2 regions of the Catellatospora aurea genome follow, and region 2 is predicted to be linked to the other one. Evidence: riboswitches for the same ligand, from Rfam matches in the RefSeq annotation. Region 2 holds a riboswitch; the other holds the start of a gene.

Region 1 (7,040 bases), on a different contig from region 2:
CGTCGAGGGACCAGGCCATGGTGCCGCCGAGGCCGTTGGCCTTGACGTACGCCGTCTTCTGGGCGATGACCTGCGCGGTGTCGTAGGACCACAGGGCGCTGCCGCCGTACTTCCAGGACGCGCCCGCGACCGGGTCGTAGTACACGGTGCCCTGCTTGGCGATGACCTTCTTGTAGTCGTCGACGCCGTCCTCGTAGGTGCCCCGGGCCGGGCCGCTCGCGGGCTGGTAGAGGCCGTTGCCGGTGCTGCCGACGCCGGTCCAGCCGCGGCCGTAGTACGGGACGCCGATCACGATCTTGTTGGCCGGTGCGCCCTGGGCGCGGTAGGTGTCCACGGCCAGGTCGACGCTGAACGGCGACGACGGCGTGGAGTACAGGTTCGACTGGTGCCCGGTCACCGGGTCCCACCCGCCGGCCAGGTCGTATCCCTGCACTGTGGCGAAGTCGAGGTGGGAGAACAGCTGCGCGGTCTCGATCCCGGCATTGATCTTCGCGGGGTCCGCGGGCAGGAACGCGGTCAGCTGGTAGCTCCGGCCGACCTGCGCGCCGTACGCGTTGAGCTGGTTGCGGAACTCGGCGGCCAGCAGGGTGTAGTTCTGCTTGTCCTCGGGCCGCACCACGTTGCCGACCTCACCCGCCGAGGCGGGCCACTCCCAGTCCAGGTCGAACCCGTCGAACACGCCGAAGGCGCTGCCCGTGCCGCCGTGCGGCGAGGTGCCGATGAAGGGCAGGTTGCCCTTGATGAACATGTCGATGCAGCTGGCCACCATCGCCTGCCGGGAGGCCGGGGTGAGCGCGGCGTCGGACAGGTACTTCGACCAGGTCCAGCCGCCCACCGACAGCAGCACCTTCAAGTGCGGGTACATCGCCTTGAGCTTGCGCAGCTGGTGGAAGTTGCCGGCCAGCGGCTGGCTCACCACGTCGCCGACACCGTCGACGGACTCGCCGGCCTTGAAACGCTTCTGGTAGTCGGCCCAGGCGTCGCCGACCCCGGCCTCGTTGGCCTCGAAGCAGCGGCCGTCGGCGCCGACGTTGGCGAACGCGTAGTTGATGTGCGTCAGTTTCGCGGCCATCCCCGACGTGTGCAGGTTCTTCACCAGGAAGTTGCGGCGGTAGATGCCCCACTGGACGAAGTAGCCGACCTTGACGTATCCGGCGGCCGCGGCGGCGGCCCCGTCGACGGCGGGTGCGGACGCGGCTTGAGCTGGTACGGCGGCTGCCGCGACGGTGCTGCCCAGGATGAGGGCGACGAGGGCGAGACGGGTTCTCATACCGATTCAAAGTAATTGTAAAGAGTTTTCACAGAATCAGTGATCTGGATGAGCCGATGTAGACGGCGGCTGTCACGGAGGGGGTTGTCCCATTCACCGATGAGAATCGATAGGGTATGGCCATGGCGCTGGGGAGACTTCATCTGATCACCGACAGCCGGCCCGGCCGGGACCCGGTCGCACTGGTCCGGGCCGCGCTCGCCGTGGCCACACCCGACCTGGTCGTCCAGTTCCGGCCCGCGGACGACTGGACCGACCGGCTCGCGTACGAGCTGGCCAACCAGATCGTCGCACTGTGCCGCCCGGTCGGGGTTCCGGTGCTGGTCAACGACCGGCTGCACGTCGCGCTCGCCACCGGTGCCGCGGGCGGCCACGTCGGCGCGGACGACCTGCCCGTGCCGGCGGCCCGGCGGCTGCTCGGCCCGGCCGCGGTGCTCGGCGCGACGTCCCGGCTGCCGGCGACCGCCCTGCGCGCGGTCGGCGACGGAGCCGACTACCTGGGCGTGGGCCCCTGCTACGCGACGTCCACGAAGGACGGGCTGCCGGTGTCCATCGGCGCGGAGGGCCTGCGCGCCGTGGCGCGGCAGGTCGCGGGCACCCCGATCATCGCGATCGGCGGCATCACCGCGGCCCGCGTGCCGGAGCTGCTGGCCGCCGGAGCACACGGTGTCGCGGTCATCGGCGCGGTCTCCGACGCCGCCGACCCGTCCCGCGCCGTGGCCGACCTGCTCGCCGCCGTCGCGTCCTGAAACGACACGTCGCCGCAGCTCGGCTGAGCCCCGCACGGCTCCGCCCCGGTGTGGCGGAGATCGCGGCGGGCGACGTGTGGGTTGCCTCCGGGTACGTGCGGGGTTACGCTCCCGACAGTCGTCACGGACGGCAACACACGCGTAACACGTGAACCACATCTGAACCAAGAACCCCACGGGAGCCCGGTGAACCGGGCTGAGAGGGGAGCTGATTCTCGCTCCCGACCGTAGAACCTGATCCGGGTAATGCCGGCGCAGGGAGGAGGCCGCGGTGGCACCCCTTTCCGTATCCGTCGTCGGCGGCGGCATCATCGGGCTCAGCATCGCCTGGCAGTGCGCCCGGCGCGGGCACGCCGTCACCGTGTACGACCCCGATCCCGGCCGCGGCGCGTCCCACGTCGCCGCCGGCATGCTGGCCCCGGTCGGCGAGTCCTACTTCGGCGAACGCGAGCTGACCGCACTGCTGCTCGAATGCGCCCGGCACTGGCCCGGGTACGCGGCGGAGCTGGCGGCGGCGAGCGGGCACGAGCTGGGGCACCGGACCGAGGGCACGCTGCAGGTCGGGCTGACCGCCGACGACCTCGCCGAACTGCGCCGGCTGTGGACGTATCAGCGGGAACTGGGCGCGGAGGTGGTCGCGCTCGACGGCGACCGGCTGCGCGAGCGCGAGCCGCTGCTGAACCCCCGGGCGCGGGGCGTGCTCGTCGAGTCCGACCACCAGGTGGACCCGCGCCGGGTCGTGGCGGCGCTGCGCGAGCTGGTGCCGGTGCGCCGCGAGGCCGTACACCGGCTGTCCGGCCTGGACGCCGACGTGGTGGTGCTCGCCGCGGGCTGTGCCAGCGCCGCGCTGGCCGGGCTGCCGGTGCGGCCGGTGCAGGGCGCGGTCCTGCGGCTGCGCGGCCAGGCCGCGCCGCGCCACGTCATCCGGGGGTACGCCGACGGCCGCGCCGTGTACCTGGTGCCCCGCCGCGACGGCGAGGTGCTGGTCGGGGCGACCGTCGAGGAACGGGCCGACGGCCACGCCACCGCGGGCGGCGTACGCGACCTGCTGCGCGCCGCCACCGACCTGGTGCCGGAGCTGGCCGAGCACGCACTGGTCGAGGTGTCGGTAGGCCAGCGTCCCGGCACCGCCGACAACGGACCGATCGTGGGCGAGCTGGCACCGGGCCTGCTGGTCGCCACGGGGCACTACCGGCACGGCGTGCTGGCCGCCCCGTACACCGCGCAGGCCGTCGCCGACCTGGTCGACGGCGGCTCGCTGCCCCCGCTCTGGGAACCCTTCACCCCTCAACGCCTGACCGCCGGAGGACTCGGATGATCACCGTGGTCGTGAACGAGACGCCCCGCCCCACCAGGCGCGGCGAGACCATCGCCGACCTGCTGGCCGTGCTCGACGTGCCGTCGCGCGGCGTCGCGGTCGCGGTCAACGGCGAGGTCGTGCGCCGCGCCGACTGGCCCGCGCACCGGCTGCTCGACGGGGACCGGGTCGAGGTCCTCACCGCGACGCAGGGCGGCTGACCGGCATGGACGACAGGTTCCTGCTCGGGGGCGTCGAGTTCGGCTCCCGGCTCATCCTCGGCACCGGCGGGGCGAGCAGCCTCCAGTCGCTGGAGCAGGCGCTGCTGGCGGGCGGCACCGAGCTGGTCACCGTCGCGCTGCGGCGCATCGACCCGAACACCCCGGCCGGGCTGCTCGACGTGCTGGAGCGCTGCGGCGTACGGCTGCTGCCCAACACGGCGGGCTGCTACACGGCCGCCGACGCGGTGCGCACCGCGCATCTGGCCCGCGACGCGTTCGACACCGACTGGATCAAGCTGGAGGTGATCGGGGACGAGCGCACGCTGCTGCCCGACGCGGTCGAGCTGCTGCGGGCGGCCGAGCGGCTGGTCGACGACGGGTTCACCGTGCTGCCGTACACCACCGACGATCCGGTGCTGGCCCGGCGGCTGGCCGACCTGGGCTGCGCTGCGGTGATGCCCGCGGGCGCGCCGATCGGGTCGGGGCTGGGCATCTCGAACCCGCACCACATCGAGCTGATCCGGGAGGCCGTGCGCTGCCCGGTCATCCTCGACGCCGGGATCGGCACCGCCAGCGACGCCGCCCGCGCCATGGAGCTGGGCTGCGACGCGGTCCTGCTGGCCAGCGCGGTGACCAGGGCCGCCGACCCGGTGGCGATGGCCACGGCGATGCGCCACGCCGTTGTCGCGGGCCGGCTCGCGTCGCAGGCCGGACGCATCCCGGTACGCCGCCACGCGCTGGCCTCCACGCCTGCCGAAGGACTCCCGACATGGTGAGCCGGCCGGCAGCGACTCGTGCCGCCGCCCGGCCGGGCGAGGTGACGGGGGAGTCCGAGCCGGGCGGCGGCACGCCCCCTGGTGAGGTGCGCGGCGTGGTCGTCGTGACCGATCGCCGCCAGGCGGCCCGGCCGCTGGTGGACGTCGTCGCGGGGGCGGTGACCGGGGGCGCGCGGATCGTGCTGCTGAGGGAGAAGGACCTGCCGCGCGGGCAGCGGCTGCGGCTCGCGGCGGCGCTGCGGGAGCTGCTGCGCCCGGTCGGCGGGCTGCTCATCGTGGCCGGGCAGGACACCCTCGACGGCGAGGCGCTGCACCTGCGCGCGGGCGCGATCGCCCCGCTCGGGCGGCCCCGGCTGCTCGGCCGCTCGTGCCACGACGAGGCGGAACTCGACCGGCTGTCCACCGAGGACTACGTGACACTGTCACCGGTCTTCCCCAGCCGCAGCAAACCGGGTTACGGGCCGCCGCTCGAACCTGCCGGACTGCGCCGCCTGGCCGCCCGCGCGGGCCGTGCGGTGCTGGCACTGGGCGGGGTCGAGTCGCCCGAGCAGGCCGCGGCCTGCCGAGACGCCGGAGCCGCGGGAGTGGCCGTGATGGGCGCGGTGATGCGGGCCGCCGATCCGGCACAGGCGTACGCGAACTTGCGCGCCGCGTGGGACGGCCTGTGCGACGGATCACACCGCGACGGCGGGAGAGTGCTGGCATGAGCGAGCAGAGAATCCACCACCGCCCGTCCGCCCAGGCGCACCGCAGGGGGACGCCATGAGCACCCCGCACCTCGCCCTGACCATCGCGGGATCGGACAGCAGCGGCGGCGCGGGTATCCAGGCGGACCTGAAGACCTTCGCCGCGCTGGACTGCTACGGCGCGAGCGTCATCACGGCGGTGACCTCGCAGAACACCAAAGTCATCACGGACGTGCACCCGATGCCCGCCACCGTGGTCGCCGCGCAGCTCGGCGCCGTCCTCGACGACATGCCGGTGGCCGCGGTGAAGATCGGCATGGTGGCCAGCGGGGAGATCGCGGCGACCATCCGGGCCCGGGCACGCAACGGCGAACTGCCGAAGATGGTGCTGGACCCGGTGCTGACCGCGTCGACGGGGCGGCGGCTCGGCGTGGTCAGCGCGATCGAGCGGCTGCTGCCGTACGCCACCGTGGTGACACCCAACATCGACGAGGCGTCGGCGCTGCTCGGCTGGCAGGTCAGCACCCCCGCGGACATGGCCGGCGCGGCGGCGCAGCTGGCCTCGCACGGCCCGGCGTGTGTCGTGGTGACCGGCGGCGATCTGGGCGGGGCGGAGGTCGTCGACGCGGTGTGGACCGCGAGCGGGGCGCGGTTCCTGCGCTCGCCGCGGGTGGAGACGCCGAACGACCACGGCACGGGCTGCACCTTCTCGGCGGCGATCGCGGCCCGGCTGGCGCACGGCTACCCGGTCGACGACTCGATCGCCTACGCGAACCGCTATGTCCGCTCGGCGCTGCTGGCGGCGCAGGACTGGCGGCTCGGCAGCGGAGCCGGTCCGCTGAACCATTTCCCACGCCTGTAGCACAAGGAGGCAGCATGAGGCGCAAGGTCTACGTGTCGGGGTCCCGCCCCGACATCCAGGTGCCGTTCGCCGAGGTCGGCCTGACCGACGGCAGCACCCCGGTCCGGCTCTACGACACGTCCGGCCCGGGGGTCTTCGACCACCTGCCGCGGGTGGACTGGGTGGCCGACCGCAGGCTCCACGGCGCGCCGGTGACCCAGCTCGGCTGCGCCCGCGCCGGGATCATCACGCCGGAGATGGAGTACGTGGCCCTGCGCGAGGGCGTGACCCCGGAACTGGTGCGCGACGAGATCGCGGCGGGCCGGGCCGTGCTGCCCGCGAACGTCAACCACCCCGAGATCGAGCCGATGATCATCGGTAAGGCGTTCCTGGTGAAGGTCAACGCCAACATCGGCACCTCCGCGGTCACCTCCGACGTGGCGGAGGAGGTCGAGAAGCTGACCTGGGCCACCCGCTGGGGCGCCGACACGGTGATGGACCTGTCCACCGGCCCGCGCATCCACGAGACCCGCGAAGCGATCATGCGCAATTCGGCCGTGCCGATCGGCACCGTGCCGATCTACCAGGCGCTGGAGAAGGTCAAGGGCGATCCGCTCAAGCTGACCTGGGAGATCTACCGCGAGACCATCATCGAGCAGGCCGAGCAGGGCGTGGACTACATGACCGTGCATGCGGGCGTGCTGCTGCGCTACGTGCCGCTGGCCGCCGACCGGGTCACCGGCATCGTGTCGCGCGGCGGCTCCATCATGGCGGCCTGGTGCCTGGCCAAGCACCGGGAGAACTTCCTCTACACCAACTTCGAGGAGCTCTGCGAGATCTTCGCGAGGTACGACATCACCTTCTCGCTCGGCGACGGGCTGCGCCCCGGGTCGATCGCCGACGCCAACGACGAGGCGCAGTTCGGCGAGCTGCGCACCCTCGGCGAGCTGACCGAGATCGCCTGGCGGCACGACGTGCAGGTGATGGTCGAGGGGCCGGGGCACGTGCCCATGCACAAGATCAAGGAGAACGTGGACCTGCAGCAGGAGGTGTGCCACGAGGCGCCCTTCTACACGCTCGGCCCGCTGACCACCGACATCGCCCCGGCGTACGACCACATCACCAGCGCCATCGGCGCCGCGATGATCGCCATGTACGGCACCGCGATGCTCTGCTACGTCACGCCCAAGGAGCACCTCG
Region 2 (12,308 bases):
GGCCGCGATCGCCCGGGACGTGGCCGAGGGCCGGCTCAAGGCCGACAAGATCAATGAGAAGACGTTCGCGAAGTACCTCTACCACCCCGAGGTGCCGGACGTGGACCTGTTCCTGCGCCCGTCGGGCGAGCAGCGCACCAGCAACTACCTGATCTGGCAGTCCGCCTACGCCGAGCACGTCTACCTGGACACATTGTGGCCCGACTTCGACCGCCGCCACCTCTGGTACGCCTGCGAGCTCTACGCCCAGCGCGACCGCCGCTTCGGCGGCGCCCTGCCCAACCCGGTCGCCCCACCCGCCCCCGCGGCCTGACCCCGTCCCAGCCGCAACTCTTAAAGACTTGCGGCCTCCGGCCTGCGCGGAGACCGCGAGTCTTTAAGAGTTGCGCCAGGAGGGGCGGGGGTCAGTGGTGGGCGATGAGTTGGATGGCCAGGGCCAGCAGCGCGCCGGCCGTGATCAGGAGCCAGTCGGCGAAACGCCAGGGCATCGGGCGGGCGACGGTGCGGGGTAGGCCGGAGTCGAAGCCGCGGGCGTCCATCGCGACGGCCAGCCGGGTGCCGCGCCGGATCGCGCCGACCAGCAGGCCGAACGCGGTCCCGGCGAACAGTCTCAGCCAGCGCAGCGGGTTGTGCCCGGCGTCGATGCCGCGGGCCCGGCGCGCCATCGCGATCATCTGCCACTCCTCGCCGAGCAGGCCGACCAGCCGGAACGCGGCCAGCGCGCCGATCGCGAAGCGTGGCGAGACCCGGGCGTGCTGGATCAGCGAGTCGGCCAGGTCGGTCGGGTCGGTGGTGCTGAACACCAGGATGCTGGGCAGTGCGATGGCCAGCAGCCGCAGCGCCAGCGACAGCGCGTTGCCGAGCACCGTCGTGGTGATGACGACCGGCCCGAAGTCCACCAGCACGGTGCCGGACCGGTCCGCGGCGAACAGCGCCAGCGACAGCACCACGGTCGCCGCGCCGAGCAGCGCCGGCCAGCCGCGCCGCAGCAGCCCCCACGGCGTGATCCCGAACAGCGGCGCGGCCAGGAACGTCACCACCAGCGCGAAACCCAGCGCGGCCACGTCCCGGGTGAACAGCGCGGCGGTGGTGAACAGCGCCAACGCGACGATCTTCGCGACCGGTGTGCGGCGCGCCAGCAGCGCGTCGCTGCGCTGCAGCGCGGTGGCGGCGGGCAGGGTCACGGTTTGCTTCGATCCGGGCTGACCGCCCTGGCGCCGGTGCTGCGGCAGACGCCGCCGCGGAGTCGCCGGATGGTGACGTTCCGGACGGTCATGAGCGCTCTCCCAGGTCGAGGGCGCGGTCGGCGAGGGCGGTGACCACGTCGGGGTCGTGGGTGACGGTGACGATGCCGTGGCCGTCGTCGCGGAGTGCGGCGAGCAGGTCGACCAGCTCGATCCAGGTGCGGCGGTCCTGGCCGAAGGTCGGTTCGTCCAGGATCAGCAGGCGGGGCCGGGCGGCCAGCGCGGTCGCCACGGACAGCCGCCGCGCCTCGCCGCCGGAGAGGGTGAACGGGTTCGCCCCGGCCAGGTGGTCCAGCCGCAGCCGGGTCAGCAGCTCGTCGACCCGGCCCGGGGCGGTGCCGCCGAGCGCCAGCTCGTCGCGCACGGTGGCGGTCACGAACTGCTGCTCCGGGTTCTGGAACACCGAGCCGATCCGGCCCGCCAGGGCGCGGGCCCGCCACCGGTGCGGCGACCCGTCCGGGCAACGCACCTCGCCCGCGGCGGGTTTGAGCAGGCCGCCCAGGGCCAGCGCGAGGGTGGACTTGCCGCAGCCGTTGGGGCCGGTCACCGCGAGCGCCTCCCCGGCGCGGACCGTCACGTCGGGGTAGGACAGGTGCCGTACCCGCAGGTCGTGTGTGGTGAGCAGGACGTCGCCGGGCGGGTTCGCGGCGGGCCGAGGGGGAGCGGGGTGGCCGGGCACCCAGACCCCGGCGGCGGCCAGTTCCGCGCCGAGGGGGCCGGCCAGCAGGTGAGGTGGCACGTCGTCGCGCACCCCGCCGCCGGGCTCCAGGACGACCACCCGGGTGACCAGGTCCAGCACCTCGGCGATGCGGTGTTCGATGAGCACGACGGTGGTGTCGGCGGCGACGGCGTCCCGCAGCGCCCGGCGGACCAGCGCCGCCCCGGCCGGGTCCAGGTTGGCCGTGGGCTCGTCGAGCAGCAGCAGTTCAGGACGCGGGGCCAGCGCCCCGGCCAGCACCAGGCGCTGCTGCTCGCCGCCGGACAGGGCGTCGGTGGCCCGGTCGCGCGGGTAGCCGAAGCCGACCTCGCGCAGCACCTCGTCGACCCGGGGCCACACCCGGTCGGCGGGCCAGGCGAGGTTCTCCAGGCCGAACGCGACCTCGTCGCCCGCCCGCGACATCACCAGCTGCGACTGCGGGTCCTGGAAGACGATGCCGATCCGGTCGGCGTCGACCTTGCACGCGCCCTCGGCCTCGCCCGAGTCCTCGGGCAGCAGCCCGGCCAGCGCGTGCAGCAGCGTGGACTTGCCCGCGCCCGAGGGGCCGAGCAGCAGCACCCGCTCGCCGCGCTCGATGCGCAGGTCGACCCCGCGCACCGCCCACGCGCGGCGGCCGGCGTGCCGCCACCCGTACCCCTCGAGCTCGATCATCAGACCAGGTCGCGGCTGCGGCCGGACGGGAACCGGTCCAGCGCGCCGGTGCCGGCCAGGGACTTGGTCAGGTAGTAGCCGCCGACGCCCGCGAACAGCAGCGTGCTGGCCACGACGATGGCGACGTAGGCGACCTTCCAGTCGAAGGTCCAGTCGCCGTAGTAGTAGTACAGGTCGAGCCCGGCCGCGGTGGCTCCCGCGAAAGCGGCCGCGACCAGCGACTGGCCGAGGTTCCAGCGGCGGTACGCGCCGAGCAGGAAGCCCAGCTCGCCGGCCGCGCCCTGGGCGAGGCCGTACCAGAGCACGCTGATGCCCCACGAGGTGCCGAGCAGCGCCGACACGATCGCGGCGACCAGCTCGGTGTAGATCGCCGCGCCCGGCTTGCGGATGATCAGCGGGGCGAGCACGGCGGGCAGCAGCCATACGCCGTAGATGGCGGCCGCGGCCGGCGGGAACGTCGAGCCGAAGATCGCCCCGGCCGGTCCGTTCCACAGCAGGCCCCAGGCCCAGAAGACGACGCCGAAGGCGACGGCGAGGATCGAGGCGACGACGATGTCGACCGTCCGCCAGCGATAGCTTGTCATGAATAACTCCAGGTCCGTTGAGGGTACGAACGAGGAGAAGTGCACACGCCGCCCCCGTGACATCCCTTTTCGGGGGTATCACGAAAGCAGGCGTGGCGGTGAGGTGTTGACCGAACTCCCTGCGCTGGCATTACCCAGATCAGGTTCGAGGGTCTGCGGCCGTGTGCCGCACTCTCAGCGCTGTGCGCTCCCCTGTCGTTACTTGTTCATATGAGGCCGCTGGACAGCAGCGCTTGTGCCGGAAAGGCTAACACCGAACGCACGCCCGGTAACCTGTGCCGGTCGGCACACCCCGATACCGCGAAGGATCCGTGTGACCTCCGTCGATCAGCGCCCGCCCGCGGCGCCCCCGTCGCCGCCCGCCGGGCCCGGCCGCACGCCGCTGTTCGGCGGCCGGATCGGCTCCGTCGAGGTGCTGGCGGCACTGCTCATCGCACTGCTGATCTTCCGTGAGCCGATCGCCGCCGCGATCTCCACTCCGCTGCTGCAGACCTGGACCACCGTGTTCGTATCGGTGATGGTGCAGGCCATGCCGTTCCTGGTGTTCGGCGTCGCGCTCTCGGCGGTGATCGCGGTCTTCGTGCCGCGCTCGTTCTGGTCGAAGGCGCTGCCCAAGCACCCGGCGCTCGCCGTGCCGGTGGCCAGCGCCGCCGGGGTGGTGCTGCCCGGCTGCGAGTGCGGCTCGGTGCCGATCGCCGGCTCGCTGATCCGCCGCGGCGTCACGCCCGCCGCCGCCCTCGCCTTCCTGCTGGCCGCGCCCGCGATCAACCCGATCGTGCTGACCGCCACCGCGGTCGCCTTCCCGAACAACCCGGAGATGGTGGTCGCCCGTGGCGTGGCCAGCATCATCGTGGCGATGGTGATGGGCTGGCTCTGGCTGCGCCTGGGCAAGCAGGAGTGGATCCGGCTGCCGCACCGGCCCGAGCTGGACGACCTGTCCCGCTGGCGGGCGTTCTGGGCGGCCTGCCGTCACGACATCGTGCACGCGGGAGGCTTCCTGGTGCTCGGCGCGATGGCCGCGGCCACCATCAACGTGCTGGTGCCCGAATCGGTGCTGCAAGCCGTCGCCGACCAGCCGGTGCTGTCCGTGCTGGCCCTCGCCGCGCTCGCCGTGCTGTTGTCGATCTGCTCTGAGGCCGACGCGTTCGTCGCCGCGTCACTGAGCCAGTTCTCGCTCACCGCGCGCCTGGCGTTCCTGGTCGTCGGCCCGATGGTCGACCTGAAACTGATCTCCATGCAGGCCGGGGTGTTCGGCCGCCGCTTCGCGATGCGCTTCGCCCCGGCCACGTTCGTGATGGCGGTCGGAGTCGCCGCCGTAGTCGGGATGGTGCTGCTGTGAACCGTCAAGCCCAGGGCGTGGTGATGCTGCTGCTCGGCGGCGCGATCCTCAAGGCCAGCCTCACCGACATGTACCTGCGCTACGTCAAGGCGGGACTGCAGCCGTTCCTGATCGGCGCGGGCGCGCTGCTGGTGCTCGCGGCCGTGATGACCCTCTGGTACGACATCCGCCACGGCTCGGCCGTGGACACCGAGTGCGCCGAGCACCCGGAACCGGTCGGAGCGGCGGTCGGCGGCCGCGACCTCGGCCGGCCGGGCGATGACCACCGCGCCGGCACCGACCAGGGGCACGGCGGGCATGGGCACAGCGGCCGGGACGGCGACCACGGCCACGGGCACCGGGAACCGCGGGTCGGCTGGCTGCTGATCGCGCCGGTGCTGGGCCTGCTCCTGGTGGCCCCGCCCGCGCTCGGCTCCTACGCCGCCGGGCAGGCCGGTTCGGCGCTCTCGGCGCAGCAGGTCTCCGACTTCCCGGCGCTGCCCGACGGGGACCCCGCCGAGATCAGCGTGCTCGACTACGCCACCCGGGCGATCTTCGACAAGGGACTGTCCATCGGCGAGCGCCGGGTCCGGGTCACCGGTTTCCTGTCCGACAACCCCGAGGGCGGGCAGCTGCTCACCCGCATGATCCTGTCCTGCTGCGCGGCCGACGCCCGCCCGATCAAGGTCGGCATGAACGGCAGCGTGCCGACGGGGCTGCCCGCCGACAGCTGGGTGGAGATCACCGGACAGTACACCGACCAGCAGGGCACCGACCCGGTCAACGGCGACAGCATCCCGTTCATCGAGGTGCTGGAGTGGCGGCCGGTGCAGGCTCCCGCGGAGCAGTACGAATAGCCGGTGTCGGCCGGTTTGCCAACCGCTACCGCTCGGTAGTACTGCGGAGTAGCGTGATTTCAGGGCGCAAACCACCGAACACGGCTCGTCGCGGCGCGCTCATGAGGCGGCCCCGGCGACCCCGCGTTCGACCGGACGACAGGGGTGTCGACGATGACGACGGTGCAGCGTGAGGTGAGCGCGGAGCAGGCCCGGCAGGTCGCCGAGGCCGCCCGCGAGAGCGAATGGCGCAAGCCCAGTTTCGGCAAGCAGTTGTTCCTGGGACGGCTGCGGATGGACCTGATCCACCCGTGGCCCCAGCCCGCCCCGAACCCCGACGCCGAGCAGTTCCTGGCGAAGCTGGGGGAGTACGTCAGCACCGAGGTCGACGGGGCCGCCATCGAGCGCGACGCCCGCATCCCGGACGAGGTCTTCCACGGCCTGGCCGAACTCGGCGCGTTCGGCATGAAGATCGATCCCGCGTACGGCGGGCTCGGCCTGTCCCATCTCGACTACTGCCGAGCGCTGACGCTGGCCGGCTCGGTCAGCCCGGCGATCGGCGCGCTGCTGTCGGCGCACCAGTCCATCGGCGTGCCGCAGCCGCTCAAGCTGTTCGGCACCAAGGAGCAGAAGCAGCGCTTCCTGCCGCGGCTGGCCGCGGGCGAGGTGTCGGCGTTCCTGCTCACCGAGCCCGACGTCGGCTCCGACCCGGCCCGCATGGGCGCGACCGCCACCCCGGTCGAGGGCGGCTACCGCCTGAACGGGGTCAAGCTGTGGGCCACCAACGGCACCGTGGCGACGCTGCTCGTGGTCATGGCGATGGTGCCGAAGGCCGAGGGCCGCCGCGGCGGCATCACCGCGTTCGTGGTCGAGGGCGACGCCGAGGGCGTCACCGTCGAGAACCGCAACGCCTTCCTCGGCCTGCGCGGCCTGGAGAACAGCGTCACCCGCTTCCACGACGTGTTCGTGCCCGCCGAGAACGTCATCGGCGGTGAGGGCCAGGGCCTGAAGATCGCGCTGAGCACCCTCAACACCGGCCGCCTCTCGCTGCCCGCGATGTGCGTCGGCGCGGCCAAGTGGTCGCTGAGCGTCGCCCGGCAGTGGTCCCAGCAGCGCGTGCAGTGGGGTCGGGCGGTCGGCCAGCACGAGGCCGTCGCCACGAAGATCGCGTTCATCGCGGCCACCGCGTACGGCATGGAGTCCATGCTCGACCTGTGCTGCATGCTCGCCGACGACGACCGCAACGACTTCCGCATCGAGGCCGCGCTGGTCAAACTGTACGGCTCCGAGCTGGCCTGGCAGGTCGCCGACGAACTGGTGCAGATCCGGGGCGGGCGCGGATACGAGAGTGCCGACTCGCTGGCGGCCCGCGGCGAGAAGGCGATCGGCGTCGAGCAGCTCCTACGCGACCTGCGCATCAACCGCATCTTCGAGGGCTCCACCGAGATCATGCACCTGTTCATCGCCCGCGAGGCCGTCGACCAGCACCTGTCCGTCGCCGGGGCGCTCATCGACCCGAAGTCCCCGCTCGGCGCGAAGGGCAAGGCCCTGCTCCGCGCCACCGGCTTCTACGCCCGCTGGCTGCCCACCCTCGCCGTCGGCCGGGGCACCTTCGGCGGCTACCGCAAGTTCGGCCCACTCGCCAAGCACGTGCGCTGGGCCGAGCGCGCATCCCGCCGCCTGGCTCGCAACACCTTCCAGGGCATGGCCCGCTGGCAGGGCAAACTGGAGCACCGGCAGGGCTTCCTGGGCCGGGTCGTCGACATCGGCGCGGAACTGTTCGCCATCGCCGCCGTCTGCTCCCGCGCCACCGCCTCCGGCCGCCCCGAGGAGATCGAACTCGCCGACCTCTTCTGCCACCAGTCCCGAGGCCGCATCGCCATCCTCGAACACGCCCTCTGGAACAACACCGACGCCGCCGACGTCGCCCTGGCCCGCAAGGTCCTGGCCGGCGAGCACACCGCCCTGGAGTCGGGCATCATCGCACCCCCCGACCAGGGCGAATGGGTCTCCACCTGGACCCCCGGCCCGTCCACCGCCACCGACGCCCGCCGCCGCATCCCACCCCGCTGAACCCCAAGGAAGGGCACCTTCTTAACGCTCCGCGTTATAGAAGGTGCCCTTATTGACGGCGACCAGGCGGTGAGCTGGGCGCGAGACGTCAGCGGCGAGGGCTGCCGCGCAGACCGAGGCGGCGCAGTTCCAGCGCGGCCAGCTGCTCCACCGCCTCCGGATCACCGGTACGCCATCCCGCCACGACCCCGCTGTCCAGCGAAGCGAGCCGCCGCAGCGGCGCCGTGGCCAGCGCCCGCAGCGCGAGCAGCTCACCCCCGCCCGGATACCGGCGCACCTTCGCCGCGACGCTGGCCGCGCGGATCCACGACAGCCGCAGCGGCAGCCACAGCGCCAGCGCCATCAGCACCGGGATGCCCGCGGTCAGCCAGGCCAGCACCGTCGCCAGGTTCGCGATGGCGTCCTGCTGGTCGCGCCCCGCCTCGGCGATCGAGTTCGCCGCGTTGGCGGCGCTGCCGAACGGCGCGCCCACCTCGTCACCGACCAGCGGGATGCGCCCCGCGCGCGCCTGTGCCTCGGCCATGTCGGCGGCCAGGTTGGTGCCGGCGCTCTCCAGCTTCTGGCCGGGCACCGCCAGCTTCTGGACCAGCTCGTACAGTGTGATCGCGGCCCAGATCCAGATCGCGCTCCACACCAGTGCGGTGACATCGGCGATGATCTGCCGAGTGAACCGCCACGGCTTCTCCGCATAGAGCTTCATGAGAGCATTGTGATCGACGCGGGCGATCGATAAACGCCCCGCGTCACACCCGGGGCGCCGCGCAGCCCTGGCAGGTGCCGAAGATCTCCAGCGTATGGCTGACGTCGACGAACCCGTGCTGCGCCGCCACCCGGTCGGCCCAGGACTCCACGGCCGGTCCCGCCACCTCGACGGTACGGCCGCAGGTGCGGCACACCAGATGGTGGTGGTGCCCGTTGGAGCACCGCCGGAACAGCTGCTCGCCGCCCGGCGGGCGCATCACGTCGATGTCCCCGCCGTCGGCGAGCGCCTGCAGCGTCCGGTACACGGTGGTCAGGCCGACCCGCTCGCCCCGGTCGCGCAGCATGGCGTGCAGCTCCTGCGCGCTGTGGAAGCCCTCCACCTCGGACAGCAACGTCGCCACCGCGGACCGCTGCCGCGTGTTCCGCGCCGCGGTTCCCTGTGGGCTGGTCATGCCATCTCCTCGTAACACCTGTTCATGGGCGCTGCTCCGCGGCGTGGGTGACGGCGTCGGCGACGATGTGCGCGACGTGTTCGTCCACCAGGGAGTATGCGATCTCGCGGCCGTGCCGTTCGGCGCGGACCACACCGGCCGCCCGGAGCACCCGCAGGTGCTGGGAGACCAGCGGCTGGGCCACTCGCAGCCGTTCCACCAGCTCGTGCACGTGGCGTTCGCCGTTCGCCGCCAGCTCGGTCACGATCGCGATCCGGACGGGCGCGGCGAGCGCCCGCAGCAGCTCTCCGGCTCGGGCGTAGGACTGCGTCTGGCTCACATCGACCACCGTAGCCCCGCGTGTCGGTGCATACCCAATCATGAGTCCAGGACGCACTCGGGCGGCTCACACACCGCCGCCGGCCCCGTGTCGGCGCGCCGCCGCCGACGCAGCACCGCGCCCACCGCCGCGACCAGCATGAACAGTGCGATGGCGGCGAGCACGATGGTCGCGCCGGGCGCGGTGTCGTACCCGGCGGACATGAGGATGCCGGCCCCGGCGCTGATCACGCCGCCGAGCATGGCCAGGGTCATGGTGCCGCCGAAGCCGCGCGAGACCAGCTGCGCGGCCGCGACGGGCACCACCATCAGGGCGCTGACCAGCAGCAGGCCGACCGAGCGCATGGCCACGGTGACGGTCACCGCGGTCATCACGGCGAGCAGCAGGTTCAGGGTGCGCACGGGCAGGCCGGAGACCTTGGCGTACTCCTCGTCCTGGCAGATCGCGAACAGCCAGGGCCGCAGCCCGACGGTGACCGCGAGCACGCACGCGCCGAGGATCGCGATCGTGATCAGATCCGTGGCCGACGTCGTGAGCAGCGAGCCGAACAGGTACGACGTCAGGTTCGCGCTGCCCTTGCCCGGGGCGAGCCCGACCAGGAAGACGCCGCCCGCGATGCCGCCGTAGAACAGGATGGCCAGCGCGATGTCGCCCGAGGTGCGGCCGCGCTCGCGGATCAACTCCACCGCGACCGCGCCCAGCGCCGACACGATGATCGCGGTGAGCACCGGCGAGGTGCCGGTGAGCAGGCCGACGCCGACGCCGGTCAGGGCGATGTGGCCGATGCCGTCGCCGATCAGCGACATGCGCCGCTGCACCAGGTAGATGCCCAGCGAGGGGGCGATCAGGCCGGTGATCAGCGCGCCCAGCAGCGCCCGCTGCATGAACGGCAGGGACATGATCTCGATCAGGTTCACGTTCATTCGCGTCCCCAGATGCTCGGCGGGTCCTGCGGGGCGTGCGGGTGCACGTGGTCGTGGCCGGGCTCGGCGTGGTGGCCGGCCGGGTGGGGCACCGCGCCGTCGTGCGCGATGACCCCGTCGTGCACGACCACGGCCCGGGTGATGACCGGCTGCAGCGGGCCCAGCTCGTGCGCGACCAGCAGCACCGTGCCGCCGTGCCGGACGAAGTCGCGCAGCGCCTGCGCGAACGCTTCCTGCGACTTGGCGTCCACGCCCGCCGTGGGCTCGTCCAGCACCAGCAGGTCGGGTTCGCCGGCCAGTGCCCGCGCGATCAGGGCGCGCTGCTGCTGGCCGCCGGACAGGGAGGCGACCGGGTCGTGCACGCGGTCGGTCAGGTCGACGGCGGCCAGGGCCCGCGACACGGCCTGCCGGTCACCGGCGCGCAGCAGCCCGGGGAAGCCGCGTCGGGCCAGCCGGCCCGAGGAGACGACCTCGCCGACGGTGGCGGGCACACCGCCGCCCGCGCCCAGCCGCTGCGGCACGTACCCGATGCGCCGCCAGTCGCGGAAGCGCCGCAGCGGGACGCCGAACAGCTCGACCTGGCCGTCGGCCAGCGGCACCAGGCCGAGCCCGGCCCGGATCATGGTGGACTTGCCGCTGCCGTTCGCGCCCAGCACGGCGACGACCTCGCCGCCGCGTACGGTCAGGTTGACGTCGCGGAGCACGGGACGGTCGTAGGCGACCGCCCCGTGCTTGATTTCGAGAACCGGGGAGTTCACGTCTGCTCCTAGTCCCGTTCGTCGGCGGCGCGTGCGCTCATGAACAGCCCAACGCGGTGCGCAGCGTAGCGAGATTGGCCCGCATGACCGAGAAGTAGTCACCCGTCCCGCCCTCGGCGAGCCCCTCCAGCGGGTCGAGCACGGCGGTCTTCGCGCCGACCTGCTCGGCCAGCGTCTGGGCGACCTTCGGCGAGACCAGCGTCTCGAAGAAGATGGTCGTCGCGCCGTACTGGCGAGCTTCGGCGGCGACGGCGGCGACCTGCTGCGGGGTGGGCTCGGTGTCCGGGGTCAGCCCGGACAGCGCGATCTGCTTGAGCTTGTACCGGTCGGCGAGGTAGCCGAACGCGGCGTGGCTGGTCACGATCTCGTGGCGTTGGCAGTTCGCCAGCCCGGCGGTGAACTCGGCGTCCAGCTTGGTCAACTCGGCGACCAGGGCGTCGCCGCGCTCGGTGTAGGCCGCCGCGTGCGCCGGGTCGCGTTCGGCCAGCTTCTTCGCGACGTCCTTGGCGACCACGGCCAGGCGGGTCGGGTCCAGCCAGAAGTGCGGGTCGGGGGCGTTGCCGCCCTCCTCGTTCGCGCCCTGGTGGTTGGGGCCGCCGACGAGCGGGGTGACCGCCGCGACGTCGAACGCGCGATCGGCGGCGTTCTGCGTGACGGCCTCGTCGAGCTGCGGCTGGAAGCCCTTGAGGTAGACCACCAGCCCCGCGTTGGCGACCTGCGCGACCTGGGCCGGGGACAGCTCCATGTCGTGCGGCTCGGCGCCCGGCTGGGCGAGGTTGACCACGTCGACGTCGGGGCCGCCGACCTTCTCGGTGACGAACTGCAGGGGGTAGAAGCCGGTCACGACGGTGGTGCGGCCGGTGCTGTCGGTGGAGGAGTCGGAGCAGGCGGTGAGGGTGCCCAGGGCCAGCAGCGCGGCGACGCCGGCGACGGCGGCGCGCTGGAGAGATCGGCTCAGCATGGCGTCAACTCTCCCTGAAAATGAGAACGATTGTCAAAAACGCATAGGTGCATATCCCTGCCCTGCGTACACCCCTCCCGCCTCCATGATCCACCGCCCACGACAAAGGAAGGGCACCTTCTTAACGCTCTGCGTAGAGGAAGGGCACCTTGTTAACAGTTGAGGTGCACAGGCGCAGGTCAGCCCGGTGCGAGGCGAGGCTCGCGGACCGTGCGCGATCCACCAACGGCCCTTGTCGTTGCCGGTGACCGCCTCATCGCCGCAGCGGTGGAGTCAGAACAGGCGGGTCAGGGCCGCGGCGGTGAGCAGGGTGAGGACGATCACGCGCAGGGCTCGGGTAGCCGGGGGCTGGACCGGCCAGGTGGTGACCAGCAGCGCGGCCAGGGCGGCGGCCAGCGCCAGGAGAAGGACTCCGCTGTACGGGTTCGGCAGCAGCACCGCCACCAGCAGCAGCGCCAGCGTGCCCAGCAGCGCGGTGGTCTTGGGGATCCGGGCGAGCCGGCGCAGCAGGGGGTTGTTCGCGACATCCTGGGGCACGGCGGCGGTCCTCTCCGGCAAGCGTTAAGAAGGGCACCCTTTACCCCGTAAAACGATAAGAAGGTGCCCCTCCTTACTGTAGTGAGGTGCTGATGCTCAATCGATTCGTGATCGCCGCCAACGAGGAGGCGTTCGTCGAGCGCGCCCACGCGGCGCTGGCGGCCCTGGCGGCCCGCCCCGGTTACCTGCGCGGGGAGCTGACCCGGTCGCTCGACGAACCGGAGCACTGGTG

Evidence for each region. Region 2 has a riboswitch for thiamine pyrophosphate ahead of ACFQO7_RS07350 (ECF transporter S component). Riboswitches for the same ligand answer to the same signal wherever they lie in the genome.
Region 1: another riboswitch for thiamine pyrophosphate. It lies ahead of thiO (glycine oxidase ThiO); the one in region 2 lies ahead of ACFQO7_RS07350 (ECF transporter S component).

What each region holds. Positions count from the first base shown of each region.
Region 1 covers NZ_JBHTAC010000087.1:179-7,218, forward strand. Annotated here, with positions in the region: gene ACFQO7_RS37440 (glycoside hydrolase family 18 protein) at 1-1,270, opposite strand, end outside; gene thiE (thiamine phosphate synthase) at 1,393-2,019, shown strand; TPP riboswitch at 2,185-2,297, shown strand; gene thiO (glycine oxidase ThiO) at 2,291-3,337, shown strand; gene thiS (sulfur carrier protein ThiS) at 3,334-3,537, shown strand; gene ACFQO7_RS37460 (thiazole synthase) at 3,543-4,313, shown strand; gene ACFQO7_RS37465 (thiamine phosphate synthase) at 4,307-5,020, shown strand; gene thiD (bifunctional hydroxymethylpyrimidine kinase/phosphomethylpyrimidine kinase) at 5,076-5,861, shown strand; gene thiC (phosphomethylpyrimidine synthase ThiC) at 5,876-7,040, shown strand, end outside.
Region 2 covers NZ_JBHTAC010000005.1:170,570-182,877, reverse strand. Annotated here, with positions in the region: gene ACFQO7_RS07365 (isoprenyl transferase) at 1-313, shown strand, start outside; gene ACFQO7_RS07360 (energy-coupling factor transporter transmembrane component T family protein) at 405-1,178, opposite strand; gene ACFQO7_RS07355 (ABC transporter ATP-binding protein) at 1,273-2,613, opposite strand; gene ACFQO7_RS07350 (ECF transporter S component) at 2,613-3,197, opposite strand; TPP riboswitch at 3,296-3,401, opposite strand; gene ACFQO7_RS07345 (permease) at 3,511-4,536, shown strand; gene ACFQO7_RS07340 (TIGR03943 family putative permease subunit) at 4,533-5,372, shown strand; gene ACFQO7_RS07335 (acyl-CoA dehydrogenase family protein) at 5,526-7,424, shown strand; gene ACFQO7_RS07330 (hypothetical protein) at 7,513-8,124, opposite strand; gene ACFQO7_RS07325 (Fur family transcriptional regulator) at 8,168-8,578, opposite strand; gene ACFQO7_RS07320 (ArsR/SmtB family transcription factor) at 8,601-8,939, opposite strand; gene ACFQO7_RS07315 (metal ABC transporter permease) at 8,936-9,805, opposite strand; gene ACFQO7_RS07310 (metal ABC transporter ATP-binding protein) at 9,817-10,578, opposite strand; gene ACFQO7_RS07305 (metal ABC transporter substrate-binding protein) at 10,616-11,539, opposite strand; gene ACFQO7_RS07300 (hypothetical protein) at 11,813-12,076, opposite strand; gene ACFQO7_RS07295 (antibiotic biosynthesis monooxygenase family protein) at 12,163-12,308, shown strand, end outside.